4 regions of the Bradyrhizobium sp. GW821-FHT13H06 genome follow, and region 4 is predicted to be linked to each of the others. Evidence: predicted binding sites of a transcription regulator. Region 4 holds the regulator's gene; each other region holds the start of a gene.

Region 1 (7,818 bases), on a different contig from region 4:
TTTTACGGCCGGTTTCCGTGGACAGCATGTCGCCGAGGACATGCTTTTGCGGAAGGCGGAAGTCCAGTATGTTTTGCCGAAATGCCGCTCGACAATCGCACGGTAGATCTGATCCGGCCGTCGTCGCCTGTCCGGCTCTCTCCGGCGCCTTGCTCCGATGCTACCCGACGCGAAGCGATCTAAAATTTCGTGCGGGTCGATCGTTTTGTAACATTGAACCCAAGATACGTCAATATGCCTGACATAAATTTCGTGACTTCCTCTCACGACGCCGCCGAGCCCAGGCCGGCCGCAGACGGTGGAGGCAATTTGCGCTGGGATATCATCGAGCTGCTGTTCTTCGCCTACCGCGACTTCGTCGGCGATCCCGACCAGGAGCTGGAGGCGTTCGGCTTCGGCCGGGCCCACCACCGCGTCCTGCATTTCGTCTATCGCTATCCCGGCCTCAAGGTCGCCGACCTCCTCGACGTCCTGCGCATCACCAAGCAGTCGCTTGGCCGCGTGCTCAAGCAGCTGCTGGACGAGGGCTACATCGTGCAGAAGACCGGCGACAATGATCGCCGCCAGCGCCTGCTCTACGCGACGCCGAAGGGCGAGGCGCTGGTGCAGAAGCTCGCCGGACTGCAGACCACGCGGATCAACAGGGCGCTCGCGGAGATGGCTCCGCAGGATGCCGAGACCGTGAAGCGCTTCCTGCGCGCGATGATCGACCGAGACGACCCGGACAAGGTGCTCGAGACGATCTTCGCTTCCGTCAACCACGACAAGGAGTGACCGTGCCGCTCGCTGCCACGCTCGCCCGCCCGCCGGTGCAACCCGCCGACGATGCCCCGCATCTGCTGCTGGTCGACGACGACCGCCGCATCCGCGATCTGCTCTCGCGCTTTCTCGCCAGTGAAGGCTACCGCGTCACCACCGCGGCGAGCGCCGGCGATGCACGCTCGAAACTGCTGGGCCTGCATTTCGACCTCCTGATCCTCGACGTCATGATGCCCGGCGAAACCGGCTTCGATCTCGCCCGCTTCATCCGGACCTCCTCCTCGGTGCCGATCGTGATGCTGACGGCACGCCACGAACCGGAATCCCGCATCGAGGGCTTGCAGATCGGCGCCGACGATTACGTGGCAAAGCCGTTCGAGCCGCGCGAGCTCGCGCTACGCATCAACAACATCCTCAAGCGCGCCGCCCCGCCGCCACAGGTCGCGATCGTGGAGAAAATTGCCTTCGGTCCCTACGTCTACCATCTCGAGCGCGGCGAATTGCGCCAGGGCGAGGAGGTCATCCATCTCACCGACCGCGAGCGCGAGATGCTGCGGATTCTCTCGGAAACACCGGGAGAGACCGTGCCGCGCAGCGCGCTGACCGGCAACGGCAGCGTCAACGAGCGCGCCGTCGACGTGCAGATCAACCGCCTCAGGCGCAAGATCGAGACCGACCCCGCCAATCCGCTATTTCTGCAGGCGGTGCGCGGCATCGGCTACCGGCTGGTGGCCTCGCCTTGAGACCCAAGCAGTGAAGCGCGACCGATGAGCACGATCGATACCGGCCTGACGCTGCTGCGAAGCGCTGCCGGCCGCGTCTCCGCCGCCAATGGCTGGATGGGCAACGCGTTCAAGGGCTGGATGCCGACCGGCCTCTACGCCCGCGCGCTCCTCATCATGATCGTGCCGATGGTGGTGCTGCAATCGGTCGTCGCCTTCGTGTTCATGGAGCGGCACTGGAACACGGTGACGCGCCGTCTGTCGGCTGCGGTGGTGCAGGACATCGCCGCGCTGATCGACGTTTACAAGGGTTATCCGCAGGACAAGGACCGCGACCAGATCCGCCGCATCGCGCAGCAGCGCCTCGGCCTCGTGGTCGATTTCCTGCCCGCCGGCGACATGCCGCCGCCGGGACCAAAACCGTTCTTCTCGCTGCTCGACCAGACGCTGTCGGTGCAGCTCGGCCGCCAGATCGGGCGCTCGTTCTGGATCGACACGGTCGGCCGCTCCAACCTCGTCGAGATCCGCATCCAGCTCGACGACGCCGTGATGCGCGTGTTCGCGCAGCGCAGCGCCGCCTATGCCTCGAACTCGGAGATCTTCCTGTTCTGGATGGTCGGGACGTCCTCGATCCTCTTGATCGTCGCGGTGCTGTTCCTGCGCAACCAGATCAAGCCGATCCTGCGCCTTGCCGATGCCGCCGAGAGCTTCGGCAAGGGCCGCGAGGCGCCGAACTTCCGCCCGAGGGGCGCGCGCGAGGTGCGGCGGGCGGCAGTCGCCTTCCTCGAAATGAAGTCGCGCATCGAGCGCACGATGGAGCAGCGCACCGCGATGCTCGCCGGCGTCAGCCACGATCTGCGCACCATCCTGACCCGCTTCAAGCTCGAGCTGGCGCTGATCGGCGACAGTCCGGAGCTCGAGGGCATGCGCAAGGATGTCGACGAGATGTCGATGATGCTGGAGGATTACCTCGCCTTCGCCCGCGGCGATTCCGGCGAGCAGTCGCAGCCGACCGACATGGCCCAGGCGCTCGAAGAGCTGCGCAGCGATGCCGAACGCCACGGCCACAACGCGACCGTCGCGTTCCACGGCCTGCCCGTGGTGACGGTGAAGCCGGCCTCGTTCAAGCGCTGCCTCGCCAACCTCATCACCAACGCGGCACGCTACGGCAGGAACATCGCGATCACCGGCCAGCGCGATCACCGTTATTTGACCGTCACGGTCGACGACGACGGCCCGGGCATTCCCGCTCACTTGCGCGAAGAAGTGTTCAAGCCATTCCTGCGGCTCGACAACGCCCGCAACCAGGACGAAGGCGGCACCGGCCTCGGCCTTGCCATCGCCCGCGACATCGCCCGTTCGCATGGCGGCGACATCACGCTCGGCGACAGCCCGATGGGGGGATTAAGGGCGAGCGTGCGGATTCCGGTGTAGCTGCTCTTCACCTTCTCCCCTTGTGGGAGAAGGTGGCGCGAAGCGCCGGATGAGGGGTATCTCTCCGCGCGTGCAAGTCTCATTTGAATTCGCGGAGAGAAACCCCTCACCCGTCTCGCCGCTAACGCGGCGAGCCACCCTCTCCCACAAGGGGAGAGGGGAGGAAGACAAACCTACTTCGGCAGCAGCGCCTTCAGCTTGTCCATGTCGCGCACGTTCATCTTGAAGCCGCCGGGCATCACGATGTCGCCGGGCTTCTGGTCCGGCTTGCAGGCGCCCAGCCACTTGGCTTGCAGTGTCATGGTACTATCGCGGCCGGCCGCGCCGGCGACGCCGCCTTGCGCGTGCGAGGTGGTCTTCACCGTGTAGGCCGAGTTGAAATCGCCCGTGATCTCGGCATGCGACGTCGTGCTGACACCCGCGACGTTGCACTCGGAATCGCTGACATAGCCGGTCGCAGTCTTCTTGATCTCCTGCTTGGCGCAGATCTGCTTGGCCATCGGGGAGACGTTGTTGCTCATCTCCTTGTCGACGGTCTCGTCGGTGCAGTGCTGCATGGTCATCTCGGGCATGGGCGAGCCGGTCGTGACCAGCTTCATTTCCCAAAGACCAGCCTTTCGTACCGGCAAATCGTCGGCGCTCGCGGTACCTGCCGACAACACGAGACAAATGGCCGCGCCGAGCAAAGCGAGTTTGCGCGTCATGTGGGAGACTCCCGGCTGAGAGTGCCGACCTTCGACAGCGCCTCAGTACAGCGTGCGGATCGGCTGCTCGGCGGCACCATAGGGCACCCAGCGGCAGGCGAAAGAGATGTAACCGCCGTCATAGCCCTGCACCGCCAGGAATTTGGCGACCTTGCCGTAGCGTGCGCAGTGATCGACCGCGACTTGACGCGCGTCGACCTGGGTCGCCATCGAATAGGCGATGATCCCGCCGGTGTCGTTACCCTTGAACGGCGGCACCGGAAGGATGTCGGCCCGCGCCGACTGGCTCGCCATCAGACCCAGGGCAAGAAGGCCAGCGGCCGCAATGATTCGCATTCCCGTCACTCCAATTGGCTGGCGCCAGTCTACGGTGCCGGGATGGAAGTGAAAAGAACAGAAGCCCGGTTGGCCGCGACGTCCCGGTCAACTCCTGGCCAAGTGTTGCCGCGCTGCACTTGACCTCCCCCGGCCTTCGCGGCACCGTCTGAACTTCGCAAGACTTGAGCTGTCTGGATTGACCATGCGCGCCCCCTCCCCGAAATCGCTTCGCTTTGCCGCCCTGCTCGGCCTCATTTTCGGGGCGCTGTCGCTCGGCGAGGCCAGGGCCGCCAATCCACTCGAGCTGAATTTCTGGCTGAGCGGACCGCGCTACGACGGCGCCGTCGTCGATTGCGACAAGGCCCTGCCGACGATCGCCACCCAGTTCTGGGAAAAAGAGAGCTCGTTCTGGAATTCCTCGTTGAAGATCACCAGCTTCTCCGCCGTTCGCGAGGTCGCCTTCAGGCCCTGGCAGTCCGACAACATTCCGCGCCGCTTTTGCACCGGCGAGGCCATGCTCAATGACGGCAAGGTGCGTAAAGTGCACTTCTCGATCGCCGAGGATGCCGGCTTCGCCGGCTATGGCGATGGCGTCGAATGGTGCGTGGTCGGGCTCGACCGCAACTGGGCCTACAATCCGGCCTGCCGCGCCGCCAAGCCCTGATCCGAAGAGCGTCTGATTCGGGCTGATCAACCCGCAGACGACAGCATCTTCGAATTTTGTTCTTGAAATGTTCTCTTTGCCTGCTAGGCTGCGCGCACAGTTTAGTTGAGGGGCGTTGCCATGTTTCATCCCAGATTGCGTTCGTTGTCCCGTCTGATGATCTCGCTGACCCTCGCCGCCGGGCTGGCAACGCTCGCCGGCGGCGCGAAAGCCCAGGACAAGCGGCAGAACGCGCCGGGCGAGTTCGACTTCTATGTGCTCGCGCTGTCGTGGTCGCCCTCGTTCTGCGAAGAGGCGGCCGAGCGCGGCGGCCGCTCCCAGATCCAGTGCGGCGGACGGCCCTACGCTTTCGTCGTGCATGGGCTGTGGCCGCAATATGAGAACGGCTTCCCGGAATATTGCCAGCGCCCGGCGCCGCGGCTGAACCGCAACATCGTGTCATCGATGCTCGATTTGATGCCGGCGCCGGGCCTGATCTTCAACGAATGGGACAAGCATGGCACCTGCTCCGGGCTTGAGGGCCGCAGCTATTTCGAGACGATCCGGAAAGCGCGCGCCGCGATCAAGATCCCGGCCGACTATCTCGATCTCTCGCAGGCCAAGACCGTGGCGCCGGCGGAAGTCGAGGAGGCCTTCATCAGGGCCAATCCGGGCCTCAGCACTGCCAGCATCTCGGTCACCTGCAACCGGACACGGCTGTCCGAGGTCCGCATCTGCCTCAGCAAGGACCTGCAATTCCGCGCCTGCGACGAGATCGAGCGCCGCGCCTGCCGCCGCGACCAGGTGACGATGCCGCCGATCAGGGGCGGTTGAGGCCGACTGCTCCGATCGTCGTTTCGAGGCGCGCATCGCGCGAACTATGATGCGCAGCGTCGCGCGATGTCGTAACTCTCCGCCATGAACTACCGCCACGCCTTCCACGCCGGCAGCTTCGCCGATGTCATCAAGCACATCGTGCTGGCGCGCATCCTCACTTATCTGCAGGACAAGCCGGCGGCGTTCCGCGTCATCGACACCCATGCCGGCGCCGGCCTCTACGATCTCGACAGCGACGAGGCGCGCCGGGGCGGCGAATGGCTGACCGGCATTGCGCGGCTGCTGCAGGCGCGCCTGTCGAACGAGACCGCGGCGCTGACCAAGCCCTATCTCGACATCGTCCGCGCCTTCAATCCGAAGGGCGAGCTCAAGGCCTATCCGGGCTCGCCGTTGATCGCGCGCGGCCTGCTCAGGCCGCAGGACCGGCTCGTCGCATGCGAGCTCGAGCCGAAGGCGCGGAAAGCGCTGATCGACGTGCTGCGCCGCGACGAGCAGGCCCGCGTGGTCGATCTCGACGGCTGGGTGGCACTGCCGGCCTTCGTGCCGCCGAAGGAGCGGCGCGGCCTCGTGCTGATCGACCCGCCCTTCGAGGCCAAGGACGAGTTCGAGCGGCTCGGCGAAGCCTTCTCGGCGGCTTTCGCGAAATGGCCAACCGGTATCTATGTAATTTGGTACCCGGCCAAGAACCGGCGCGCCACCGACACGCTGGCCCAGACGGTCGTGCGGCTCGCAGCTGCAGCAAAGCCCCCCGGGAAATGCCTGCGCCTCGAATTCAGCGTCGCGCCGCAGGCCGACAGAGCCGCCCTCACTTCCACCGGGCTCTTGATCGTCAATCCGCCCTATACGCTGCACGGCGAGCTCAAGACCATTCTGCCCGAACTGGAAATGCCGCTCGGCCAGGGCGGAGCTGCCAGATTCCGATTGGAGGTGCCCAAGCCTTAAAGCCAAGCCGTAACACTCCGGCATTCTTGGGAAAAATATGCAGGACCGGTAGTCAATCTGCAACGAACCGTATTATGCTGTTTCCGTGACTGGCTTTACGTTCCGCTTCCGCGAATGGTTGCGGCGGAGTGAAGGCCTAAGAAAGATCCGGCCGGACCGATGAGGTCCGTCCAAGGATGGCCAGCTCCCGGGCTCCGTAAGGCCCGGTCATGTCGTGACGTGAGTCTGCGTCGCGGCGGAGGAGCAATGAGGGGGAGTTTCCCGATGGCCATGACGGGAACGGTCAAGTTCTTCAACGGCGAGCGCGGCTACGGCTTCATCAAGCCTGACGACGGCGGTCGCGATGTCTTCGTTCACATCACCGCTGTGGAGCGGGCGGGACTGAAGGACCTTGCCGAAGGACAGCGTATCACTTTCGAAGTCGAACCGGACAAGAAGGGGAAAGGCCCGAAGGCGGTCAACCTGGTGATCCTCGCCTAGCGAGCCTGGCGCAAAAAAATCCCGACCGCGAGCGGCCGGGAGGCTGGTCCGGTATTTTCTTCTTGAGACGTCAGAAGTGATAGTTCACGCCTGCGCGGACAACGCTGGCGCTATAGCCGTTGGACACGCCCGTAATCGCGAACTGACTCGTGGACAGATCGATGTAGAGATATTCGAGCTTGACGCTCCAGTTCGGCGCGAGGCCCACTTCCGCGCCGGCACCGATGGTCCAGCCCGCAGTGGTGTGCGATTCCGTCCAACCGAAGGTCTGCCCACGCAGCTCGCCGAACGCAAGACCGGCGGTGCCGTAGAACAACACGTTGCTGAACGCGTATCCCGCGCGGCCCCGCAGGGTGCCGAACCACGGATTGGAGAATTTCCACGGCGCGAAGGTGTCGTCGGCGCCGGCGGCCTGGATGTCGCCCTCGACACCGAACACCCACGGGCCGTTCTGGAAATTGTAGCCGGCTTGCACACCGCCGACGAAGCCCGACGGCTTCGAGGGGTTGTTGTCCACCGAACCCCATTCATAGCCGATGTTGCCGCCGAGATAGGGACCTGCCCAGCTATAGGCATTGAGCGGCTGGTTGACGGTATAGGGCGCACGTTGCCCATAACTGAGATCGGCGGCTTCTGCCGAAGCCGTCCAGCCGGCCGCAACCAACGCGGCCGCGCCCACAACGAGCCCCTTCATCACTCACTCCAACGCAACTGTCGCAACCTGCGCGATGCCTGCGCCGCCGCGCCGGCCCTGCATGGTTACGGAACCAAGAACTTTTCGCGTAGGATTTATCGAGAGTTTTAAGTTAAAGGGCTGTTAAGTCGGGTTACTGCGCTGTTAACAGACTTAAGGAAGCGTTACCGGGACCTGTGCGTGCGGCAGGGCCGGAACTTCAAATCGACACCCCCAGCGCCTAAATTCGTCCCCATGGTTCACGATTCCACCGACAATCCGGACGACGCACGCGCGCGCAAATCC
Region 2 (7,818 bases), on a different contig from region 4:
CTTCTGTTCCAGAACATGGCGAACCGCCTTGCCGGCCGCGGCGAGGTGAAGAAGCCGAAGCGCTCGCTGCTCGAGCCGCTCCTGAAGAAGCTGAAGGGCAGGTCGGGGCGCGGGTCGGCCCCGCATCGCAAGGCGTCGTAAAGATCGGGAATCGCAAAGATCGGAAGAGGGCGGACTATTTGTCCGCCCTTTGCTGTTTCTTCGCCAGCAACTGGCGCAGCGCCGCGACCTTGGCCGCCGCCTGATCGGGCGGCAGATCGGCCTTCACGAGTATTTCGGCTTCGGCCTCTCGGCCCTGTAATCCCAGCACGAGCGCGAGATTGGCACGAACCCGCGGATCGTTCTGATTGCGCTGATAGGCGCGGCCGAGCACCTGTTCGGCCTTCGGCAGATTGTTTTGCAGCACATAGGACAGGCCGAGATTGGACAGCACGGTCGGCTCGTTCGGCACGATCTTCAACGCCGCGGCGTAATATTGCTGCGCCTCCTCGTTGCGGCCGAGCTGATCGAGCGCCGCGCCCTGCGCCGACAAGATGCGCCAGTCCGGATCCTCAGGCGTATGCGCACGGCTGAGAACGTCGAAGGCCTGCTGGAAATTGCCGCTATCGGCGAGCGCGCGGCCGTAGCCGGCGAGCAGCGCCTTGTTGCTGGGATGGCTGAGCACGGCCTGCTCAAGCACCGCGACCGCCTGCGCGCGCTGGCCGGTCTCGCGCAGCGCCTTGCCGTAGGCGAGCGCAACGGAGGGATCGCCGGGCCTGGCGCGATAGCGCTCGCGCAATGCGTCCATGTCCGACCGGGCGTCGGCCTTGCCGGCTGTTTCCGATTTGCCGCCGAGCGCGCCGGTGACGTCCTCGAGGCCCGTCGTCTGACAGCCGCCCAGGCCGAGCACCAGGAGTGCGGGAAGCAGGAATCTCGCCGGAGGGGCGAGGGACGAACGCTTGGACATACTCTGATCACTCGGCAACTGATCAGAGATGCTGACCCATTAACGCTAAAGTCCCGTTAAGGAGGACGGCCCCTGCGGCCTAGTCCACGAATTCGGCGCCGAACTCGCAGCCGATGCGCCAGCGCAGGCGGCATTGGCGGGAATAGTCGGGCGCGAAGATGATGGTGAATTGCGGCGGCACTTCCAGGAATTCCGCCACCACTTTCACACCCCCATCCGAAATATCCGTGATCGTGCAGTCCCTCGGCAGCGAGCCCGCGCCAAAATGAATCTTGGCGAGCCGGCTGCACACCCGACGTTCGCTTCTCCGGCGATTTGCAAGCATCTTGCTACTTCACTTGTTAGATCACGGCCCATCCCGCAGCCTCAGGAGTAATGGACATTCGTTGGAATGTGCTGAGGACAGAAGCCCGCATTCGAGACGTAGTCTCCACGTCGCGTTTACGACTGGTTAGGATTTGGCGACCTGCGGGATTGTCCCGTATCATTCGTACGAAGGACGTGCGTCAGCTCGAAATTTTTCGGGCGATCCTGCCCGCGGGTCTCAATGATAAATGGCTGGGAAAACGGAACAATTCTCAATTGCGCTTCCGGTCGAAGCTATCGAAACGATCGAGAATGGGCTGATCCCGTTCGGAATTCACGGGAAGAAGCGCGGGACAGTATCCGCTCACCAACGTAAGGCATTGGTCTCGCACCTCGGTGCCATAGCTCAAAGGTGCCCATACGCGCCTTCGTCTCACCTTGAACCATAGGTCGCGCTAAAAGCCCGCCAGCGGAGCCTTCAAGGCGCTCTGATAGATTTCCAGCGCGAGTGTCAGAAAAGAGTAGTCCGTGGTGTCGGTGATGTTCTCTCGCCCTGTCTAGACTGCTGTCTCCCGATTGCTTCAGAAGAACCTCGGCCAACGCCAAGCTCATGATCGAGTAATAAAGTAGTGTCGGTTTGGTAGCGAGCGAGACCACTTTGCTTGCGAGGAAGTACTCTCGGGCCTGCATCAAGCAAAATCGGAGTTGGCGGGCCTGCTTTCGGGCATTCTGCTCTTGCTGCCTACTCAGTCCGTGAAGCTTGACGAGCTGATTGGTGACGGTGCTCACATTGTGGAACCGCTGAAGCGACGCCCAAGGTGCTCGCTCTTCGATTGTTCTAATTACCGCAATGTCTGTAAGCAGCATCTCCGGTTATTATCTGAACTCGGGTTGTATTTGACCTCAGCTCACCCAGACATTAGCGGCTTTCCACAAGCGAGCCGCCACCAAGCTCCGGAGAATGTTCCCGTATTGTTCTTGCGCAAGCGGCCGCGCTCTGCTACCCCTAATTGCGCGAAAGGGGCAGGCTGGTTCGAGCATGGTTCAGCGGGTTTCTACCGTCGCCTTCGAGGGGATCGAGGCCCGCGCGGTCGACGTGCAGGTGCAGGTCGCCCCTGGCCTGCCGGCCTTCGCCATCGTCGGCCTGCCGGACAAGGCGGTATCGGAGGCGCGCGAGCGGGTGCGCTCGGCGCTGATCGCCTCGGGGCTGGCGCTGCCGGCGCGGCGGATCATCGTCAATCTGGCACCCGCCGACCTTCCCAAGGAAGGCAGCCATTACGACCTGCCGATCGCGCTCGGGCTGATGGCGGCGATCGGCGCGATCCCGCCGGATGCGCTGACCGGCTTCACCGTTCTCGGCGAGCTCGGCCTCGACGGCTCGATCGCACCGGTGGCCGGTGTATTGCCAGCCGCGATCGGCGCCAATGCGCGCGAGGAAGGCTTGATCTGCCCGGCGGCCTGCGGCTCCGAGGCGGCCTGGGCGAGCCCGGACATCCAGATCATCGCGGCGAGTTCGCTGATCCAGATCGCCAACCATTTCAAGGGCACCCAGGTGCTGTCGCGGCCCTCGCCGAAAGTGCACGAGGCGCCCGCCTCCACGCTCGACCTGCGCGACATCAAGGGCCAGGAAAGCGCCAAGCGCGCGCTGGAGATCGCGGCCGCCGGCGGGCATCACCTGCTGATGATCGGCGCGCCCGGCGCCGGCAAATCGATGCTGGCCGCGCGCCTGCCCTCGATCCTGCCGCCACTGTCGCCGGGCGAGCTGCTCGAGGTCTCGATGATCGCCTCCGTCGCCGGCGAGATCGAAGGCGGCGCGCTGACGGCGCGGCGCCCGTTCCGCGCGCCGCATCATTCCGCCAGCATGGCCGCGCTCACCGGCGGCGGCATGCGCGCCAAGCCCGGCGAGATCTCGCTGGCGCATCAGGGCGTGCTGTTCCTCGACGAGCTGCCGGAATTCGATCCGCGCGTGCTGGATTCGCTGCGCCAGCCCCTGGAGAACGGCGAAGTTGCGGTGTCGCGCGCCAATCACCGCGTCACCTACCCTGCCCGCTTCATGCTGGTCGCAGCGATGAATCCCTGCCGCTGCGGCAATGCGTTCGAGCCCGGCTATGCCTGCAAGCGCGGCCGCATCGACCGCTGCACCGGCGACTACCAGGCGCGCATCTCCGGTCCCCTCATGGACCGCATCGATCTGCGCATCGAGGTGCCGGCCGTGACCGCGGCGGACCTGATCCTGCCCCCGGCGGCGGAAGGCTCCGCCGAGGTCGCCGCACGCGTGGCGGCGGCGCGCGACATCCAGCTCGCGCGCTATGCGGATGCCGGCCTGCCAAATGTCCGCACCAATGCCGAGGCGCCCGCCTCGGTGCTGGAGGAAATCGCAAAGCCGGATGCGCAAGGCGCCAAGCTGCTGCGCGATGCCGCCGAGACCATGCGGCTGTCGGCGCGCGGCTATCACCGCGTGCTGCGGGTGGCGCGCACGCTGGCCGACCTCGACAACGCCGACAAGATCGGCCGGCTGCATCTGGCCGAAGCGCTGTCCTACCGCGCACTCGCGGAGGATGTGCGGCAGATGGCGTGATCGCATCGCGCATCAACCCGGCGGTAACGATTTTCCTTTACGCTCTGCAAACCATAAGGCCCGCGCGTTTCGGTCGTGAGTTCCTGAAGGGCCCGGCGAGTAGAGTGTCATGTTGCGTTTCAAGATCCTGGCCTCGGTTGTTCCCCTGCTGGCGGCTGCGGTGTTCGCCCGTGCCGAGATCGGATCGGTCTCGCATCCCTGCATCGCGCTCAGCGACACGACGGTCGAGCTCACCTCCCTGTTCTGGACTGCCAACGTGCATGTCGCCTTCACCGACGATCCCGCCCGGGCGACGGTGCGGGTCCAGATCACCGATGACGCGGACGCCGCGGACTTCACCGTGGTGGACGACGGTCTCGGCTCCGAGCCGGACTCCTGCGAGCTCACCCCCTCGACACGGCTGATCTCGATTGCCGCGCAGCCCGTCGACGGCGGACCGGTGGTCTATCTCTCCAGCGAAGGACCGGCGGATTACCGCATCTATGTGCGCTCGAAGACGTTCTCGCAGCGCGAGGCTGCGGCGCTGATCGTCGGCGCCCGCGGCGGCCACCGCCAGCTCCAGGCCGCCTCGCTCTGAGCCGTTAACATCCCGTCAACCCTGTCTGAAGGCGGGGCCCAGGCCGCAAACTGTTCGCAAGGTCGGCGCGACATCGTGGCAGCCGGCGATCACAGGTTTCGAGCAAGAGAGTCGGGTCGGGTGGCGATGGATCGGATGTTCCGGATCAAGGTGCGCATGCGCCGCTTCAAGCGGCAGCACCCCCGCATTGCCTTCGCGATCCGCTCCTTCATGATCTTCTCGGCGACCTTCGGCGGCGCCTATGGTTTCGTGTCCGGCAGCCGCTCGGAGAATTCCGCCTACGATCCCCACGCCTTTGCGATCGGCGCGAGCTTCCTGTTCGCGCTCGCCTGCCTCGGCCTTGCGACGCTGAGCATGCGTCTGCGCTTCGTCAACAGGCGGCTGCGCACGCTCGCCGCCCACAATGAGGCCTTGATCGACCGCAATTGGGAGCTGAAGGAAGCGGAAGAACGCGCCCGCAGCCTGTTCGAGCAGCAGGGCGACCTCATCGTGCTGCGCGACACGGAGGGCCGCATCACTTTTGCCAACGAGGCCTATTGCGCGCTCGCAGGACAAGCGCGCGGCGCACTTGTCGGCACGCGCTTCGATTTCGACGTGCTGGAGCAGGGCGACAGCGCCCGCGAGAGCAACGGCACGCGCATCCACGACCAGAAGATCGCAACTCCGCTCGGCGCACGCTGGATCGCCTGGCGCGAGGGCTATGTCCGGCTCGACGCCGGACAGCCCGCCGAACTGCAGAGCGTGGGTCGCGACGTCACCGACCGTACCGAGACCGAACGCGCGCTGTCCGACGCGCGCGACCAGGCCGATGCCGCCAACCGCGCCAAGTCGCGCTTCCTCGCGATGGCCTCGCACGAGATCCGCACGCCGCTCAACGGCATTATCGGCATGGGCGGCCTCCTGCTCGACACCAATCTGACGCCGGAGCAGGCGACCTATGCCAGGGCGGTGAAGACCTCGGGCGAAGCCTTGATGGCGCTGATCGAGGAATTGCTGGACTATTCCAAGATCGAGGCCGGCAAGCTCGACCTCGATCAACGTCCCTTCGCGCTCTCGACCCTAGTCGAGGAGATCACCGAGCTGCTTGCGCCGCGCGCGCAGGCGAAGACGCTCGAGATTGCCGCCTATGTCGATGAGCGTCTGCCGCTCGAGGTCGTCGGCGACGCCGCGCGGCTGCGCCAGGTGCTGCTCAACCTCGCCGGCAACGCCATCAAGTTCACCGCGGGCGGCGGCGTTGCGCTGATCGTCGAGCCCGGCATCTGGCCGAACGAGATCAGCTTCCTGGTCCGCGATACCGGCATCGGCATCGCCGCCGAAGCCCAGCAGCGCATCTTCCGCGAGTTCGAGCAGGCCGACCAGCGCGTTGCCCGCACCTATGGCGGCACCGGGCTCGGCCTTGCCATCAGCGAACGCATCGTCAAGCGCATGGGCGGCCGGATCACGCTCACGAGCGAGCCGGGCAGGGGCTCGACCTTCGAGGTCGCGGTGCCGCTTCCGCCGGCGCAGGCCGGCGCCGGACAGACGGCATTTCCGAGCCCCGATCTCACCGGCAAGTCGATGCTCCTCGTCGCCGACGGCATCGAGGCCTCGTTGATCGCGCGGCGCCTCGCGCGCTGGGGCGGTCAGACCTGCCTGGTTGCGGATGCGGCGGTCGCCGAAGCGCTGTTGCCGGAACGCTCGTGGCACGCGGTGCTGATCGATCGCGCGATCGGCCCTGCCATTGCCGACCAACTGGGTGACGCGGCCCGCGCGCATGCCTTGCAGCGCCTCGTGCTGCTGACGTCGAGCTCGCGCCACGAGAAGCTGTCGCCGGCCTTCACCGGCTTTCTGATGAAGCCGCTGCGGGCCGCCTCGCTCGCCGCCCGCCTGGCCCTGACGCCGGAGGTCGCCTCGCCCGATCTCGCGCCGGAGCCGCCGGCCGCATCCACCGGTACAGCGCCGGCGAAGAGCCTGTCGATCCTCGTCGCCGAGGACAACGAGATCAACGCATTGCTGATGCGCTCGCTGCTGATCAAGCTCAGCCACCGCGTCGTCATCGCTGTCCATGGCGAGGCCGCGCTGGAATCCTGGCTCGCCGCCTCATCCGCCGGCACGCCCTACGATCTCGTGCTGATGGACATCCAGATGCCGCAGCTCGACGGCATCGAGGCGACAAAACGCATCCGCGCGCATGAGGCCGCCACGGGCGGTCAGCACACGCCGATCCTGGCGCTTACCGCCAACACGCTGGCGGAGGATCGCCATGCCTGCTTCGAGGCGGGCATGAACGGATTTCTGATCAAGCCGCTCGACCGGGAGAAGCTGGACGAGGCGCTGGCCGGGCTGGCCGCATCGCGGCATCTGGCAGTCCCGGATCACGGGAACCCGATCCCCGCCGGCAATCGCTAATTGAAATCGAGCGCGTTGCGCGTCACCATCCTCCGGGGGCATTTGCAAAAGAGGATTTGCGCATGAACGTGCTTTGCCGCCTCGCGCTTATTGCCCTCCTCGCTGGAATCTCCCGGCACGCCGCAGCCGATGCCCCGGACCTCATCTCGTCGCTCAAGCAAGGCGGTTACGTCCTGATCTTCCGGCACACCGCGACCGACGACAGCCAGAAGGACGTCTACCCGTTCAAGTTCGACGACATGAGCGCCCAGCGTCAGCTCAGCGACAAGGGCAGGGACATGGCGCGCCAGATCGGGGCGGCGATCAGGGAGCAGGCGATCCCGATCGGCGAGGTCTACACCAGCAGGCTGAACCGCGCGGCCGAGGCGGGCAGGCTGATCTCCGGCCGCGAGGTCAGGCCGGTCGATGCGCTCACGGACAGCAGCAATGCCAGCGCATCGGGAATGGCAAACCCGACCGGTGCCAATGCAAAGGCCGGGCAGGCCGTGCGTCAGCTCGTCGATGCGCCGCCGAAGGCAGGCACCAACACCTTCCTGGTCACCCACAAAACGAACATCGCCGATGCCTTCGGCAAGGAAGCCGGCGACGTGCAGGAGGGCGAAGCCTTCGTCTACAAGGCCAACGGCTCCGGCCCTGCCACCTTCGCGGGGCGCATCAAGCTTGCGGACTGGAACGCGAAAGCAGGCAGGTGAGGGGCCTGGCATCCGGCCGGGACTGCTGCCGGTGCGCAGGAAACTCCGGATCTCACGTCTGATCGCGTAGCCACGTTGCGATGAACGGTCGGAGCCGCCAGCTGGAGGGCCGGCATTGGGCCGGTTCACGAGCGCATGTTCCTGCGGCGACGCGGCGTAGCGATTGGCCCGGCGTGACTTTCCGCTCCGCCACGTTGTTGTGATACGGACATCTTATGACGAGCGACCGAAAGGCTGGCGACGACGTGAGAACATCAGAAGACCGCTCATTCCTCATCTTGCTTGCCGCGATCTCCGTTGCGTTCGGGTGGGTGCTTTGGCCATTCTCCGG
Region 3 (7,818 bases), on a different contig from region 4:
GCCGCGCGGAGTGCGCTGCAGATAGCCGCACTGGATCAGATAGGGCTCGATGATGTCCTCGATCGCATCGCGCGGCTCAGACAGCGCGGCGGCCATGGTCTCGACACCGACCGGGCCGCCGCCATAGTTGAGCGCGATGGTCGTGAGATAGCGGCGGTCCATCGCGTCGAGCCCCGCGGCGTCGACTTCGAGCGCGCTCAGCGCGTGATCGGCGATCTTGCGGTCGATCTTGTCGGCATCGGCCGCCGAGGCGAAATCGCGGACGCGCCGCAGCAGGCGGCCGGCGATGCGCGGCGTGCCACGGGCCCGGCGCGCGATCTCGTTGGCGCCGTCCGCGCTCATGCCGACATTGAGCACGCGCGCGCCGCGGCTGACGATGCTCTCCAACTCCTCGATCGTGTAGAAATTCAGCCGCACCGGGATGCCGAAGCGGTCGCGCAGCGGATTGGTCAAAAGGCCAGCGCGCGTGGTCGCGCCGACGAGCGTGAACTTGGACAGCTCGATCTTCACCGAGCGCGCGGCGGGCCCCTCACCGATGATGAGGTCGAGCTGAAAATCCTCCATCGCGGGATAGAGCACTTCTTCCACGGCCGGGCTGAGGCGATGGATCTCGTCGATGAAGAGCACGTCGCGCTCTTCGAGATTGGTGAGGAGGGCGGCGAGATCGCCGGCCTTGGCGATGACAGGCCCCGAGGTGGCGCGAAAGCCGACGCCGAGCTCCTTGGCCACGATCTGCGCCAGCGTGGTCTTGCCGAGGCCGGGCGGCCCGACGAACAGCACGTGATCCAGCGCCTCGCCGCGCTTGCGCGCCGCCTCGATGAAGATCGACAGGTTCTTGCGCGCCTGCTGCTGGCCGACGAAGTCGGACAGCGATTGCGGGCGCAGCGCGGTATCGCCGACATCGTCGCTGCGGCGCTCGGGAGAAACCATGCGGCTGGCCTTGGGATCGCTCACTTCGCGAGCTCCTTCAGGCCAAGACGAATGAGCTGCGCGGTCTCGGCATTCTCGCCCGCACTACGCGAGGCCGATGCGATGGCCGCGGCGGCCTGCGGCTGACCATAGCCGAGATTGACCAGTGCGGAGATCGCATCCGCCACGGGGCGCGGCGCGCGCTGGTCGTCGACGGCGCCGGCGAGATGAACCACGGCCGGGTCGACATTGGCAAAGGCCGGCGCCTTGTCCTTCAACTCGGTGACGATACGCTCGGCGACCTTGGGGCCGACGCCGGGCGTGCGTGCCACCGCGGCCTTGTCGCGCAGCGCAATGGCATTGGCGAGATCGGCCGGCGCCAGCGTGCCGAGCACGGCGAGCGCGACCTTGGCGCCGACGCCCTGCACGGTCTGGAGCAGGCGAAACCATTCGCGCTCCTGGTCGGTGCGGAAGCCGAACAGCTTGATCTGGTCCTCGCGGACGTAGGTCTCGATCGACAGCACGGCGGCCTCGCCGGGCGAGGGCAGATGCTGCAGCGTGCGCGAGGAGCAGTGCACCTGGTAGCCGACGCCGCCGACGTCGAGGATGACGAAATCCTCGCCGTAGGAATCGATCAGGCCCTTGAGCTTGCCGATCATCGCTGCGCACCCATCGCTTGAAGGACGCACGGCATCGTCTGTCCGTTCCCTCCCCCCTTGTGGGGGAGGGTCAGGGAGGGGGGTGCCACACGGGGATTGTCTCGAAGGCGTGAGGACTGCGCGCCAGGCTCGTCAATGACGGCGGCACCGCCGCTGCGGCTACCCCTCTCCCCGCCCCTCCCCCACAAGGGGGGAGGGAGCACACCGTCTATGCGGCTCATCTGTGCCTCACAACGCGCATTAGAGACCCGCCACCTTCAGCCGCAGCGCCGTGCTCTGGCGGTGATGGGCGTGGGTGATGGCGATGGCGAGCGCGTCGGCGGCGTCCGCGGACGGCGGCTCGGCCTTGGGCAGCAATATCTTCAGCATCATCGCGATCTGTTGCTTGTCGGCATGACCGGCGCCGACCACGGTCTTCTTGACCTGGTTCGGCGCATATTCGGCGACAGAGATGCCGAACATTGCGGGCGCCAGCATGGCGACGCCGCGGGCCTGGCCGAGTTTCAGCGTGGCAACGCCGTCCTTGTTGACGAAGGTCTGCTCGACCGCCGCTTCCATCGGCTGGTGGTTGGAGAGAACGGCCGCGAGCCCTTCATGGATCGCGAGCAGGCGGCTCGACAGCGGCAGATCGTCCGGCGGCTCCACCGAACCGCAGGCGACGTAGATCAGGCGATTGCCTTCGGCCTCGATCACGCCCCAGCCGGTGCGGCGCAGGCCGGGGTCGATGCCGATGATGCGAACGGGGCCACGAATCGGGAGCGCGGTCATGGGCCAGTGATAGCGGCTGGCCGCCGCGGGGGAAACAGAAACAGAACGGAAGTAACAGGGGAAAGGCGGTCTCGTGCCCCGGGGCGTAGCGCGGCACGCAGTGCCGCGACGCTGAACCGGGGCCCAGAAGGCGTCTGGACCCGGAGAACGATGGGTCCCGGCTCTGCGCAGCAGCGTTTCACGCTGCAGCGCGTCCGGGACACGCGAGCCCTAGCCGCCCATCTTCGCGACCAGCGCGTCCGATATCTCGAAATTGGCGTAGACCTGCTGCACGTCGTCATGCTCGTTGAGCAGGTCCATCAGCTTGAGCAGCTTCTCGCCGGTCTCGTCATCGACGGTGACCGTGTTCTGCGGCTTCCAGATCAGCGCGGCCTTGCGCGGCTCGCCGAACTTGGCTTCCAGCGCCTTGGCGACGTCGCGGTAGCCTTCGGTCGAGGCGTAGATCTCATGACCGCCTTCGCCGGAGACGACGTCGTCGGCGCCGGCCTCGATCGCGGCATCGAGCACGGCGTCGTCGGAAGCGACGCTGCGGTCGTATTCGATGACACCCGTGCGGTCGAACATGAAGGACACCGAGCCGGTTTCGCCGAGATTGCCGCCGGATTTGGTGAAGAAGGAACGGATGTCGGAAGCGGCGCGGTTGCGGTTGTCGGTCAGCGCCTCGACGATGACGGCGACGCCGCCCGGGCCGTAGCCCTCGTAGCGGATCTCGTCATAGTTTTCGCCATCGCTGCCGAGCGCCTTCTTGATGGCGCGCTCGATGTTGTCCTTCGGCATATTCTCCTGGCGCGCGGCGATCACGGCGGCGCGCAGGCGCGGGTTCATGGCAGGGTCGGGCGTGCCGAGCTTGGCCGCGACGGTGATTTCCCGCGCCAGCTTGCCGAACAATTTCGACTTCTGGGCATCCTGCCGCCCCTTGCGGTGCATGATGTTCTTGAATTGGGAATGTCCGGCCATGCGTGGTCTCGTTAAGGAATCGTGCGCCAAGGTGAACGTGGGAAGCGCGGCCTTATAGGCCGCCAACCCACCGAAATGAAAGAGGCTCTACGACTTTAAGGTAACACCGTACTCGCCCGTGCCTAGAGGTCAGGCACCGTTAACCCTGATTTCATTCCGGGCTGCGAAAATAGCGCCCGACCGTTCTCCGACAAGAGAGGCCCGATGGCGTTCGGATTATTTCGGAAGCGTCTGCCGGACCCGGCTGCGCCTGCGACAGCCCTGGAGGCTCCGCAGCCGGCGGCCCATTCCGCGCCGGCCCCGGCCGCCGAAAGTGATTCGGCCCGGGAAATCCTGGAACTGCTGGAACTCGAGCTGGGCGCCATGATCCGCCAGCTCGAACGGGCCGCCAATTCGGTGGCCGGCGGCGCCGAGGCGACCGCCGCGACGCTTGCCGCCATTCGCGACCGCACGGACGCCCTGACCGGCCGGACCAACGCGGCGCAGTCGACCGCCTCCACCTTCGCCCATGCCGCCGACAAGTTCACCCAGTCCGCGCAAGGAATCGGCGCGCAGGTCCGCAATGCCGGCAAGCTCGCCGACGAGGCCAGCGCCGCGGCGCAGGAAGCCCGCGCCAATGTCGAGCGCCTGCGCGAATCCTCCGCCGCCATCGGCAATGTCGTCAATCTGATCGCACAGATCGCGCGGCAGACGACGCTGCTCGCGCTCAACTCCACCATCGAGGCCGCACGCGCCGGCGATGCGGGCAGAGGCTTTGCGGTCGTCGCCACCGAGGTCAAGGCGCTCGCGGTGCAGACCCAGGGCGCGACGGAAGAGATCACCAGGAAGATCGACGCGCTCCAGCGCGACGCCGCCGGCTCCGCCGATGCCGTGCACCGTATTTCGCAGGCGATCGAGGCGATCCGCCCGGTCTTCGACACCGTCAACGGCGCCGTCGCCGAGCAGAACGCCACGACCAGCGAAGTTTCCGGAAATGCCGCCAGCGCCTCGGAGTTCATCATCTCGGTCGGCGAGAGCGCGGCCGAGATCGATGCCGCGACCAAGGCGGCCGAGACCCATGGCGAGAGCGTCGCCAGCGCCGGCAAGGCCGTTACCACTTTTGCTCAAAAGCTGAAATCGCGCTGCGCCGTGCTGCTCGGCCAGAGCGAGCACGCCGACCGCCGCAAGACCGAGCGGCTGCCCTGCCATCTCAGGTTCGAGACCACGCGCGGGGTCATGCCGGTCTACGAAATCGCGATGGACGGCGTTCTGATCGGCGGCGCGGATGCAGCCAGGCTTGCACCGCAAGCGATGATCGAAGGCACCCTCGAAGACATCGGCGCCTGCCGCCTGCGCGTGGTCGAGCAATCCAAGGCAGGCGCCCGCGCGCAATTCGTTGGTGCCAGCGCCGCGCTCAACGAGAAGATCGAGGACAAGCTCTGGTCGATCCATGAGGAGAACACGGAGCTGGTCACCCGTGCCATGGAGGCGGGCAATGCGCTGACCAAGATATTCGAGCAGGCGGTCGCGCGCGGCGAGGTCAAGCTGGAGGACCTGTTCGACACGGACTACGTGGAAATTGCGGGCACCAATCCGCAGCAATTCCGCACGAAATATCTGGACTGGGCCGACCGCGCCCTGCCGCCGTTCCAGGAAGCCTTTCTGGCGAGGGAGCCGCGGATGGCGTTCTGCGCCATGGTCGACCGCAACGGCTTCCTGCCGGTCCACAACAAGATCTATTCGCACACGCAGCGGCCGGGCGACGTCGCCTGGAACACGGCCAACAGCCGCAACCGGCGGATGTTCAACGATCCGGCGGGGCTCGCTGCCGCGCGCAACCTGCGCTCGTACCTGGTCCAGAGCTATGCGCGGGACATGGGCAACGGCAACACGGTGATGATGCGCGAGATCGACGTCCCGATCCGCGTGCAAGGCCGGCACTGGGGCGGATTTCGCACTGCCTACAAGCTGTAGTGCACGCTCAGGCAAGACGGCCGCGGCGAATCATCCTCTAAGGTCGAATTTGGAATGGGAATGCCGCCGTGAGCCGGTGAACGGCTCTGACTGGAGGACTCATCGAACATGTCCGTCGCACACCTTGCCGTCATGGACACCGGCTCCAACCGCACCCTCGCCGAGCGGCTGATCGACCAGCTCGCCGACCGCATCGGCGGCCTCGGCGTGGAACTCGCCGACATCGCCGGCAACGTTCAGGAGGTCGCAAGCCGCGTCGCGAGCCAGTCGGAACGCTTCCACCACCTGCAGAAGACGGCCGAGACGATGGTGTCGGCCAACCACGACATCGCCAACGCATCGCAGGCCGTACAGACGACGACGTCCGCGGCAGTCGGCGAGATCGCGCAATCGCGCAGCGCCGTCGACACCGCGGTCAGCCATATCTCCGAGCTGGTCGCAGCCGTGGAGCGGATCGAGGCGCGCCTCAGCGCCGTCGGCTCGGCGCTGGCGCAGGTGGCGAAGGTCTCCGGCTCGATCGAGGCGATCGCGAAGCAGACCAATCTGCTCGCGCTGAACGCGACCATCGAAGCGGCGCGCGCCGGCAATGCCGGCCGCGGCTTCGCGGTGGTCGCGAGCGAGGTCAAGAATCTCGCGGAAGCCACCCGCCAGGCCACGCACCAGATCTCCGACACCGTGCGCGATCTCGACGGCCAGATCGAAGGCCTGATCGGCGAGAGCAGCGACGCTTCGCAGCGCGCCAAGACCGCCGGCGAAGGCGCGCAAGCGATCTCCGGCATCATCTCACGCGTCCAGCAGGGCTTCGCCTCCGTGGAGGCGGAGATTGGCAGCGTCACGCGCGCGGCGACCTCCAATCTCGGACATTGCGACACCGTCATCAGCGAGCTCAACGAGCTCGCAAGGGGCGTCGACCTGTCCTCGCGCGATCTCAAGAACGCCGACGAGCGGGTGGCGAAGCTGCTCGACGCCTCCGAAGGTCTGATCGCGCTGATCGCCGACAGCGGCGTGGAGACGTCGGACGCGCCGCTGATCCGCGTCGTCGTCGACACCGCGAAGCGGATTTCGGCGGAGTTCGAAGCTGCGATCGATCGCGGCGAGATCACGCTCGACCAGCTCATGGACGAGAACTACCGCGAGATCCCCGGCACCGATCCAAGACAGTACCTCACCGACTACGTCGAGTTCACCGACCGCGTGCTGCCCGCGATCCAGGACCCGATCCAGAAATCCGATCCCCGCATCGTGTTCTGCGTCGCCTGGGCCAGGGGCGGCTATCTGCCGACCCACAATCCGAACTACCGGCTGCCGCAGGGCAAGGACCCGGTCTGGAACAACGCCAACTGCCGCAACCGCCGCCTGTTCACCGACCGCACGGTGAAGAAGGTCGCAGGCAACACGAAGCCGTTCCTGCTGCAGACCTACCGCCGCGACATGGGCGGCGGGCAATTCGTGCTGATGAAGGATCTGTCCTCGCCGATCGTGGTCCGCGGCAAACATTGGGGCGCCTTCCGGATGGGCTTTCGGCAGAGCTGACGGTTGCTGCGCGACCGCGCTCCGTTCTCGCCAAAACAAAAAGTTCGAAAACAACCCCATGCACAGTAGCCGGGTTGTGCGGAATCAATGGCTTAGGCGTGCGCCAAGAGGGCGATCAAATCAGACCTGGTCGCGGGTCACCTCTTCCCCCACGTGGAGATGATTCGAGTGCTGGGCGGGATGCGCCCCACACTTGACCCGTCAGGCAAAACAGGGGCATAATGCGACTATTCCGAAATTGACCCCCTCTTCCCTTCTCCCCTTGTGGGAGAAGGTGGCGCGAAGCGCCGGATGAGGGGTCTGTCTCCGCGGGCAGAACTGCTCGATAATGACGAGGGTCCTACGCGGATAGAGACCCCTCACCCCAAACGTATTCGCGTTGACTGACGTCGCCGCCCTCTCCCACAAGGGGAGAGGGCACAACAATGTCGGCCGTTCCCCGCCGCCCCACTTTCCCAATCGCACGAGTTTCGTCTTTGCATGATTTTGCGCGTTCGCACGATCATCTGCGGCGGCCGATGTCGCACGCGACGAAAATGGGTCAAAACATGACGATTATCATATCAATTGGCCCAAAAACTTTGCAGCGATCGTCGCACAAATTCGTGAATGTCATGGCCTCACGCCTCGTTCGCGCAAATATGCATTGCCGGAAATTTCGACGCTTCATCGTTTCGCATCGGTATGATTATGGTCGCGCAAAATTCGTCGACGTGATCGCCGCACGCGATCGCCGAGCAAGGGAATGCATATGGCAACTGTTCTCACCATCAACGGCGAAACGAAATCGTTCGACGCGCCACCGGAAATGCCGCTGCTGTGGGTGCTGCGCGACATCCTCGGAATGACCGGCACCAAGTTCGGCTGCGGCATCGCGCAATGTGGCGCCTGCACGGTGCATGTCGACGGCAAGGCGGTGCGCTCCTGCGTGCTGCCGGTCAGCGCGGTCGCGAACCGCGCTGTCACCACCATCGAGCACGTCGGCAGCACGCCTGCGGGCGCGAAGGTGCAGAAGGCCTGGCTCGATGCCGAAGTGATC
Region 4 (7,818 bases):
TCGATCGGCGAGACCACCTTGACGAGGCCCTCCTCCATGGTGACCTCGATGCCGAGCCCGCCGAACTCGCCGGAGGTGGTCTCCTGCATCTCGGTCCAGGCCTTGGCGTTCATGTAGCGTGAGTGCGGATCGAGCGAGGTCACCATGCCGGTGATCGCGCCCTCGATCAGCTTGGCGTTGTCGGGCTTCTCGACATAGCTGGCCTTGACCCGCTCGAACACCGCGCCGAACAAATTGAGCTGGGAATAGGCATCATCCGCGCTCGCTGCCGCCCGCGCCGCCCATACTCCGCTGTGCGGGCCGGCTACCAGAAGAGTCAGACACGCTCCGGTGAGCGCGCCGAGGGGGAACAGCAGGGTTTTCCGCATGGATGACGTAGCCTTTTGCTTGGCGGTTCTCTTCGGCTTGGGAGCGCCATGCAAATGGCGATCCAGCCCACTTCTCACAATACCATTCCGGTTTCTTCATGGCCGGGATGCCACGCTGGCGGGTATACCGAAGAAATCCCTTCGCCTTGGACTAAACTTTTGGCAACGTTCCGAAACTGTTTCGCGCAAGCGCAAACCGGTCGGGCCGCCCACGCCTCGCAGCTATGCGATTTTAGGATGGTTTTGGAGGGCCGGACGCGATAGGCGATGACGATAAGACTTCAAATTCTCGGGAGGACAACAATGAACGAAGCGCCCCGCATCCGGCCTGAAAGGAACGTCGAACTCGGCGCCAGCAGCGAGCCGTTCCAGAACCTGCACGAGTTCATCCGGAAAGCGCGCGCCAACCTGAACCAGAACGCCTGGGACTACATCGTCGGCGCGGCCGAGACCGAGACCACGATGCGCCGCAACCGCATGGCGCTGGACGAGATCGCCTTCCGCCCGCGCGTGCTGCGCGATGTCCGCAGGGTCGACGGAGGGGTCGATCAATTCGGCCGCAGGATGCGCCTGCCGGTGGTGCTCGCCCCGGTCGGCGCCCTCGAGATCTTCGATCCGGATGGCGCGGCAAGCGTGGCACGCGCCGCCGGCACTTTCGGTGCGGCGCACATGCTGAGCTCGGTATCCGAGCCAGGACTGGAGACGACCGCCGAAGCCGCACCCGACGCGCTGCGACTCTATCAGCTTTATGTCCGCGGCGACGATGCCTTCGTCGCCGATGTCGTCAGCCGGGCCGAGCAGAACGCCTATGCCGCCTTCTGCCTGACCGTCGACACCGCCCACTACAGCCGTCGTGAACGCGACATCGCCAAGCGCTACGTTCGCGAGAGCCGTCTGCGCGCCACCGGCGGCGATTTCCAGAAGGGTCTGGAATGGCGGACCGTGAAGATGATCAAGGACAAGTTCAAAATACCGCTGATCCTCAAGGGCATTGCCACCGCCGAGGACGCGCTGATCGCGCTCGATCACGGCGTCGAGTGGATTTACGTCTCCAACCATGGCGGCCGCCAGCTCGACCACGGCCGCGGCGCCATGCATGTGCTGCCCGAGATCGTCGATGCCGTGAAGGGCCGCGCCAAGATCATGGTCGACGGCGGCATCTGTCGCGGCACCGACATCGTCAAGGCGATCGCGGCGGGCGCGGACCTCGTCGGCATCGGCCGGCTGCAATGCTGGGCGCTGGCGGCGGCGGGCGAAGCCGGTGTCACCCGGATGCTGGAACTGCTCGAGGACGAGGTGCTGCGCTGCCTTGGCCTCCTGGGCGCCACCTCATTCGCCGAGGTCGACAAATCCTGCCTCCATCCGGCGACCGCCACCAACGCGCCCAGCGTGTTCAGCGCGTTCCCGCTGTTCGACCATGAGCCCTATCGCTACTGACTGGCCGATACTGAAGTGAAAAGGACGCAATGACATCGCTTACTCCCGGCAGCGCGGATGCGCTTCTGTTCGACCTCGGGCGCGTGGTGCTCGACATCGACTTCTCCAAGGCGATCGCCTGCTGGGCGGGACATGCCGGCTGCCAGCCCGAGGCCATCGTCGCGCGCTATGTGCGTGATGAGGCCTACCGGCTGCACGAGATGGGCAAGATCAGCGACGAGGACTATTTCGCCTCGCTGCGCGCGTCACTCGGAATCGGCATCTCGGACGCGCAGTTCCTGGAAGGCTGGAACGCGATCTTCGCAGGCGAGATGCCCGACATCGCCGAGCTGTTGCCGCGCGCGGCGAAGCAGATGCCGCTCTATGCCTTCTCCAACACCAATCGGCCGCATGTGGACTATTTCTCGAAGGAATATGCCGGCGTGCTCGGCCACTTCCGCGAGCTGTATCTGTCGTCCAGCATCGGCCTGCGCAAACCGGACGCGGAGGCGTTCGACCACGTCGTCGCCGCGATCGGCGTGCCCGCCGGTCGCATCGTATTCTTCGATGACCTCGCCGAGAACATCGAGGGCGCGCGGGCGCGCGGCTTGAATGCCGTGCACGTGACGTCGCCAGGCGACGTCGGGAACGCGTTGAGGGCGCTTGGCATCTGAATGCCAGGCAGTCGCCGCGACAGGTCATGCCCGCGGTTCCCGGAGCCAAATTTGCAGGAGATGAGGAACCGAGCCGCTTTGTGCATTTTTGTACGGAGTTCCGGGAACGGAGTACCACCCTTCGGACTCATGAGTCCGTTGGGACTTCTACATCGGATTGATCGACGTGCTGGGCAAAACCTATCTCACCAAGCAAGCCTCTCTCCTGCTTGAATTCGCCAGAACCACCTCGGATTCTGACCTTTCCGCCAAGCTGATCAGCAAGGCGGCCGACCTGAAGTCCCTGGCCGATCCGCTGCCTGACAAGGATCCGAATCCCAGAGCTCCCGACGTCGCACCGGACGTCGGTCCGAGCGATCCGGCAGGACGTTGACCGATGTCGGCCGTGGCGCTCGTCATTCTCGTCCTCGCCATGGCCATCCTCGTGCCGGTCTGTCTCGCCTTCAGGATCATGCCGCGACGGACTTGAACTGCCGCCGCCGCGACGGAAATCGCGCCGGATAAATCATCCTGCGTGCTGCTTTGCCTCGCGCCTGCACTCGGCTAGAACTCTCGCCAACGATTTGCAGGAGTTTCCGCCCGTGGCCCTCATGCCCGTTTCTGACGCGCTTGCCGCGGTGCTGGCGGATGCAGAGCCGCTACCTGAAGAGATGGTTTCCCTCGATGAGGCCTATCATCGCGTGCTTGCGCGCGACGTCGCGGCGCGGCGCACGCAGCCACCGCAGGCCATGTCGGCGATGGATGGCTATGCCGTGCGCGCGGCTGACGCGGCAACGGTCGATTCCAGGCTGACGGTGGTCGGCGAGGTCGCGGCGGGTCGTCCGTTCGCGGGAAGGGTTGGCCCCGGCGAAGCCGTGCGGATCTTCACCGGCGGCGTCGTTCCCGACGGGGCCGATGCGGTCGTGATCCAGGAAGACACTGTCGCGGAAGGCAAGCTCGTCACGATCAAGGAAGCCGCGATTTCCGGGCGGCACATCCGTTCCGCCGGCGTCGACTTCCGCGAGGGAGACGTGCTGCTCCGCAAGGGAAGCCGTCTCACGGAGCGCGATCTCGCGCTGGCCGCCGGAATGAATCACCCGCATCTCGCCGTCTGCCGCCGTCCGAGGGTCGCGATTCTCGCCACCGGCGACGAGCTGGTGATGCCCGGCACCACGCCCGGTCACGGCCAGATCGTCTATTCCAATGGCTATGCCCTGCACGCGCTCGCCCGCAGCGCGGGCGCCGAGACCATCGACCTCGGCATTGCCGCCGATACGCTGGAGGCCACTTCCGCCGGCATCCGTCGCGCCCGGGAGAGCGGCGCCGACATCCTGATCACGACCGGCGGTGCCTCGGTCGGCGACCACGATCTGGTCCAGCAGGCGCTCAAGGACGAAGGCATCTCGATGGCGTTCTGGAAGATCGCGATTCGGCCCGGCAAGCCGATGATGCACGGACGGCTCGGCGCAATGCGCGTGATCGGCCTGCCCGGCAATCCCGTGTCGTCCTACGTGTGCGCCTTCCTGTTCATGGTGCCGTTGATTCGCGCCCTGTCGGGCCGTTCAATGATTCATCATCGCCGCGAGCGCGCCGTGCTGGGCCGCGATCTCGGTGCCAATGACCAACGCGAGGATTATCTGCGTGCGCGCCTGGAACAGCGTGACGACGGCACGCTCGTCGCCCTTCCCGTCAGCCATCAGGACTCCTCTCTGCTTGCGAATCTCGCTGCGGCGCAGGTACTTCTCGTGCGCGCACCGTTCGCGCCGAGGGCCGAGGCCGGCACGCCTTGCGAGGTGCTGCGCCTGCCGGTGTGAGCTGCACGGCCACACGCATGGCGCGAGCTTCGCTCTGTTCACCGTAAATTAAGCAGTTGCGGAACACATATCGAACATATAGTGTCCGTTCATGATTTGTTTCGAACGTGTAGCAGCTTATCGCTGACTTCCTCGTCTCGGAATTGAACGACATCAACCGGGGGACTTTGGTCGAGATGTTGACGCGCAAACAATACGAGCTTCTGCGATTCATCAGCGAACGTCTGAAGGAAAGCGGCGTGCCGCCGTCCTTCGACGAGATGAAGGATGCGCTCGACCTGCGCTCGAAGTCAGGCATCCATCGCCTGATCACTGCGCTTGAGGAGCGCGGCTTCATCCGCCGCCTGCCCAACCGCGCCCGCGCCATCGAGGTGATCAAGCTGCCCGAGTTGCAGGCCGCCGCCGGCAGTCGCCGCGGCTTCACGCCGAGCGTCATCGAGGGCAATCTCGGCAAGGTCCGCACGACCTCCAGCCCGCCTGTGGACGAGGGCGAGCGTCCCGTCGCGGTGCCCGTGATGGGCCGCATCGCGGCCGGCACGCCGATCGAGGCGCTGCAGACCCGCAGCCACACCATCAGCGTGCCGCCTGACATGCTCGGCTCGGGCGAGCACTACGCGCTCGAAGTGCGCGGCGATTCGATGGTCGAGGCCGGCATCCTCGACGGCGACATGGCGCTGATCCAGCGCAACGAGAGCGCCGATACCGGCGACATCGTGGTGGCGCTGATCGACGACGAGGAAGCCACGCTCAAGCGCTTCCGCCGCCGCGGGGCCTCTATCGCGCTCGAGCCCGCCAATGCCGCCTATGAAGTCCGCATTCTTCCGCCGAACCGCGTGAAGATTCAGGGCAAGCTGATCGGGCTTTACCGCAAGTACTGAGCGGTCGTTCGATATCTATTGGAGCGGATCACTGTCCGCTCCGGCTGGATGGTTTTTCCGGTTCTGCTCAGATTGTCCGGCCCCCTCTTTCGGCGCCATCCTCGACACGCCGCACGACGCAGCATCGCTTCGCGGGCCTGAGAGTTCGAGGACACGTGATGCGCCAGACTTTCCATGGACGATGTTGCGGCGCCGATCGCAGCATCAGCGACGTAAGCCGTTGCCATACAATCGCACCGCCATTCGGCAAGCGAGCTGGCAATGCTCTGGCTGGTCGGCGCCGCGAGGCGCCGACACGCGCCTTCCGAATACACAGGCGTCGGCTTTGTTCCTATCGAATCCGGGAAAGATAATGTGATCGCGGCTTGCGGCGTCCAGCCGCAGATTTGCCTACAACGAAGCAGAGCGTTGCGTGCTTCCACCCTGATAGAGGCCTGCGCCTCAAAAAGAGGTGCGGGTTGCTATCTTCGCATGAGGAGCACCCGATGTGTGACTACAGCCTGCATGCTGTCGCGACGCGCCCCGCCGAAGTCGGCGAGACGATCGTCACGACGACCTTCCGCGGCACCTCGACGCGCGGCTTCGCCTCCGAAGCCGATCTCTCCGTCGCGGTCTGCTTGCTGCCGGGAACGGAGCTCGCCTTCGCGGACAACGTCCGTTACGACAATCGCTGGATCTGGACGCGCACCGTGAACTCCCGCGTCGGCAAGTTCGGCAAGATCGACCCGCACATTCCCGATCGCCATCATGACGCGATCGAATTCCCCGACGGCAAATACGTGCTGGTGACACAGCTCGTCGAAGGCCAGCGCGCGACCGTGCTGCAACTGCCGGTGACCCAGCCGGTTGGCGAACGCGAGCACAAGCCGCAGATCGTCGCCGACACGCGGTCCACGATCACGCGCCTGCCGATCGGCTGACGTCGTCGCCCCCGGCCGATGGTCGTGGGCCAGGAATGAAATGCCATCGCCGGCCGAGGCCGGCGAGATGGTATGGTTTGCGTCCTGCTGCGAGATCCCGACCGACCTCTCCCGCATCGCTCCTCAATCGTCCGCCTGCAAGTCCGTCTCCGATGGCGTTGCGTCCCGGTTGCGGGGCACGGCCGTCTTCGGCGCAAGGCTGCCGTCGAAATCCCCCTCGCCGGCGCCGGCCGGCAGCCAGGGGCGGCTCGTGCCTCTCGCCCTCACCGCCCGAACCGAGAAGCCGTCACCGCTCTGCGTCAGAGCCAGCGCGCCCTGACTGGCGAGCCGCGGCCTGTCGACCACCATCGCCGCGCAATCGGGCGGCGTGGGCCGCGCCGTCACCACCAGCGCGGCGCGGCTGCAATCATCAGCCAGAGCGTCGATGCGCAACGCCAACGCGACAAGCCGTCCGTCCGCGAGCGGCGTCACGCAGCCGGACTCGTCACACGACACACCGTCGGCCAGCGAGGCGCTGCCGGCATCGCGCGGATCGGCATCGGCAGCCAACCACTCCCTCAGCAGGAAGCCATCCTTGCCGGCGCGGATCACATGCAGCCGCCCGTCCCGGCCCCGCACGGCGACGCTCGCGCCATCCCCGGCAATCAGGATATCGGGCTGCCGCACCGACATCGCCCAGAGGATCGCGGCAAGCAGCACCAGGGCACCGGACCAGCGCAGGGGCGTGCGCAACAGCCCCATCACGATGATCCCGAGGCTCGCCGCGATCAGCGGCGCGATCCCGAACGCGGGAATGCGGCCGACTGCACCGGGCAGAGCCGCCACCCAGCGCGAGACCGCGACCATCCACTCGATGCCGATCCCCATCAGCCACCAGAACGCGCCGTCGAGCCCGAAAGGCGCTGCGAGCAATCCCAGCAGCCCCGCCGGCATCACCAGCGCCGAGACCACCGGCATCGCGCCGAGATTGGCGAGCACGCCGTATGGCGTCACGCGGTGGAAGTGGAAGGCGGCATAGGGCGTGGTCGCAAGCCCGGCGATCAACGAGGCCAGGAACAGCATCGCGATCTCGCGGCCGCCCCACAGTGCGATCCGCGCCGTTGCGGAATGATCGGGCGATGCTAGCAGGTTCGGCATGCCGATCTGCACCAGCGCCACCAGCCCGAGCGTTGCCGCAAACGACATTTGAAAACTCGGATGAACCAGCGCCTCGGGCGCGACGGCCAGCACGATCAGCGCGGCCACCGCCAGCGTCCGGAACGTGATGGCGCGGCGATCGACCATCACGGCGATCAAAACCACCGCCGTCATGAAGAACGATCTCTGCGTCGCGACCTCGGCGCCGGACAGCAGCAGATAGAACGCAGCCGCCACCATCGCCGCGGCCGCCGACCATTTCTTGATGGCGAAGCCGGCCGCCAGCCCCGGAATCAGCGCCAGCAGCGCGCGCACCGCGAAGAACACGACGCCGGCGACGACCGCCATGTGATAGCCGGAGATCGGTCAAGAGAAGATTTTTTGTAAGCGTTACAGAGCTTTACTACGCCTGTGCTTCCCACGATTCCGACAGGGGAAGCAGGCGGGAAGCGGCTTCGGACGCAAAGGCGCCAGCTTGCCCGCACCGCTCTGCTGCGCTTCAATTGGCTGCGATTACTTTTTTGGGGGGCGAGGCGTGATGACCATTCCGCAATCCATCTTGGCCGGCGCCGCTGTGATCGGCGCATGCATTGTCGCGGCTCAGCTTGTAGCCCCTTACCAGATGGCGAGCG

Evidence for each region. The regulator LexA, encoded in region 4, represses DNA repair genes until DNA is damaged. The targets are predictions, from matches to a motif close to TGTTCNNNNTGTGTTCNG.
Region 1: the regulator LexA is predicted to act here: its motif matches at 4,659-4,676, upstream of AC1RQP_RS25945 (ribonuclease T2 family protein).
Region 2: the regulator LexA is predicted to act here: its motif matches at 2,215-2,232, upstream of AC1RQP_RS14030 (YifB family Mg chelatase-like AAA ATPase).
Region 3: the regulator LexA is predicted to act here: its motif matches at 2,367-2,384, upstream of ruvC (crossover junction endodeoxyribonuclease RuvC).

Annotation. Positions count from the first base shown of each region.
Region 1 covers NZ_JBXAPN010000006.1:416,919-424,736, forward strand. Annotated here, with positions in the region: gene AC1RQP_RS25915 (MarR family winged helix-turn-helix transcriptional regulator) at 235-774, shown strand; gene AC1RQP_RS25920 (response regulator) at 771-1,502, shown strand; gene AC1RQP_RS25925 (ATP-binding protein) at 1,527-2,915, shown strand; gene AC1RQP_RS25930 (DUF3617 domain-containing protein) at 3,089-3,619, opposite strand; gene AC1RQP_RS25935 (hypothetical protein) at 3,662-3,955, opposite strand; gene AC1RQP_RS25940 (hypothetical protein) at 4,140-4,601, shown strand; gene AC1RQP_RS25945 (ribonuclease T2 family protein) at 4,722-5,414, shown strand; gene AC1RQP_RS25950 (23S rRNA (adenine(2030)-N(6))-methyltransferase RlmJ) at 5,499-6,359, shown strand; gene AC1RQP_RS25955 (cold-shock protein) at 6,624-6,839, shown strand; gene AC1RQP_RS25960 (outer membrane protein) at 6,910-7,533, opposite strand; gene uvrC (excinuclease ABC subunit UvrC) at 7,768-7,818, shown strand, end outside.
Region 2 covers NZ_JBXAPN010000003.1:335,343-343,160, forward strand. Annotated here, with positions in the region: gene AC1RQP_RS14010 (CpaE/TadZ family protein) at 1-141, shown strand, start outside; gene AC1RQP_RS14015 (tetratricopeptide repeat protein) at 176-946, opposite strand; gene AC1RQP_RS14020 (PilZ domain-containing protein) at 1,026-1,271, opposite strand; gene AC1RQP_RS14025 (YaaC family protein) at 1,547-2,119, opposite strand; gene AC1RQP_RS14030 (YifB family Mg chelatase-like AAA ATPase) at 2,292-3,830, shown strand; gene AC1RQP_RS14035 (hypothetical protein) at 3,940-4,407, shown strand; gene AC1RQP_RS14040 (PAS domain-containing hybrid sensor histidine kinase/response regulator) at 4,534-6,795, shown strand; gene AC1RQP_RS14045 (histidine phosphatase family protein) at 6,858-7,487, shown strand; gene AC1RQP_RS14050 (AI-2E family transporter) at 7,703-7,818, shown strand, end outside.
Region 3 covers NZ_JBXAPN010000002.1:922,822-930,639, forward strand. Annotated here, with positions in the region: gene ruvB (Holliday junction branch migration DNA helicase RuvB) at 1-930, opposite strand, end outside; gene ruvA (Holliday junction branch migration protein RuvA) at 951-1,568, opposite strand; gene ruvC (crossover junction endodeoxyribonuclease RuvC) at 1,809-2,336, opposite strand; gene AC1RQP_RS11305 (YebC/PmpR family DNA-binding transcriptional regulator) at 2,547-3,293, opposite strand; gene AC1RQP_RS11310 (methyl-accepting chemotaxis protein) at 3,498-5,246, shown strand; gene AC1RQP_RS11315 (methyl-accepting chemotaxis protein) at 5,355-6,779, shown strand; gene AC1RQP_RS11320 ((2Fe-2S)-binding protein) at 7,531-7,818, shown strand, end outside.
Region 4 covers NZ_JBXAPN010000001.1:199,374-207,191, reverse strand. Annotated here, with positions in the region: gene AC1RQP_RS01030 (S41 family peptidase) at 1-368, opposite strand, end outside; gene AC1RQP_RS01025 (alpha-hydroxy acid oxidase) at 672-1,805, shown strand; gene AC1RQP_RS01020 (HAD-IA family hydrolase) at 1,835-2,458, shown strand; gene AC1RQP_RS01015 (hypothetical protein) at 2,625-2,831, shown strand; gene AC1RQP_RS01010 (molybdopterin molybdotransferase MoeA) at 3,040-4,251, shown strand; gene lexA (transcriptional repressor LexA) at 4,428-5,129, shown strand; gene AC1RQP_RS01000 (hypothetical protein) at 5,615-6,049, shown strand; partial or broken gene AC1RQP_RS00995 (ComEC/Rec2 family competence protein) at 6,173-7,549, opposite strand; gene AC1RQP_RS00990 (hypothetical protein) at 7,725-7,818, shown strand, end outside.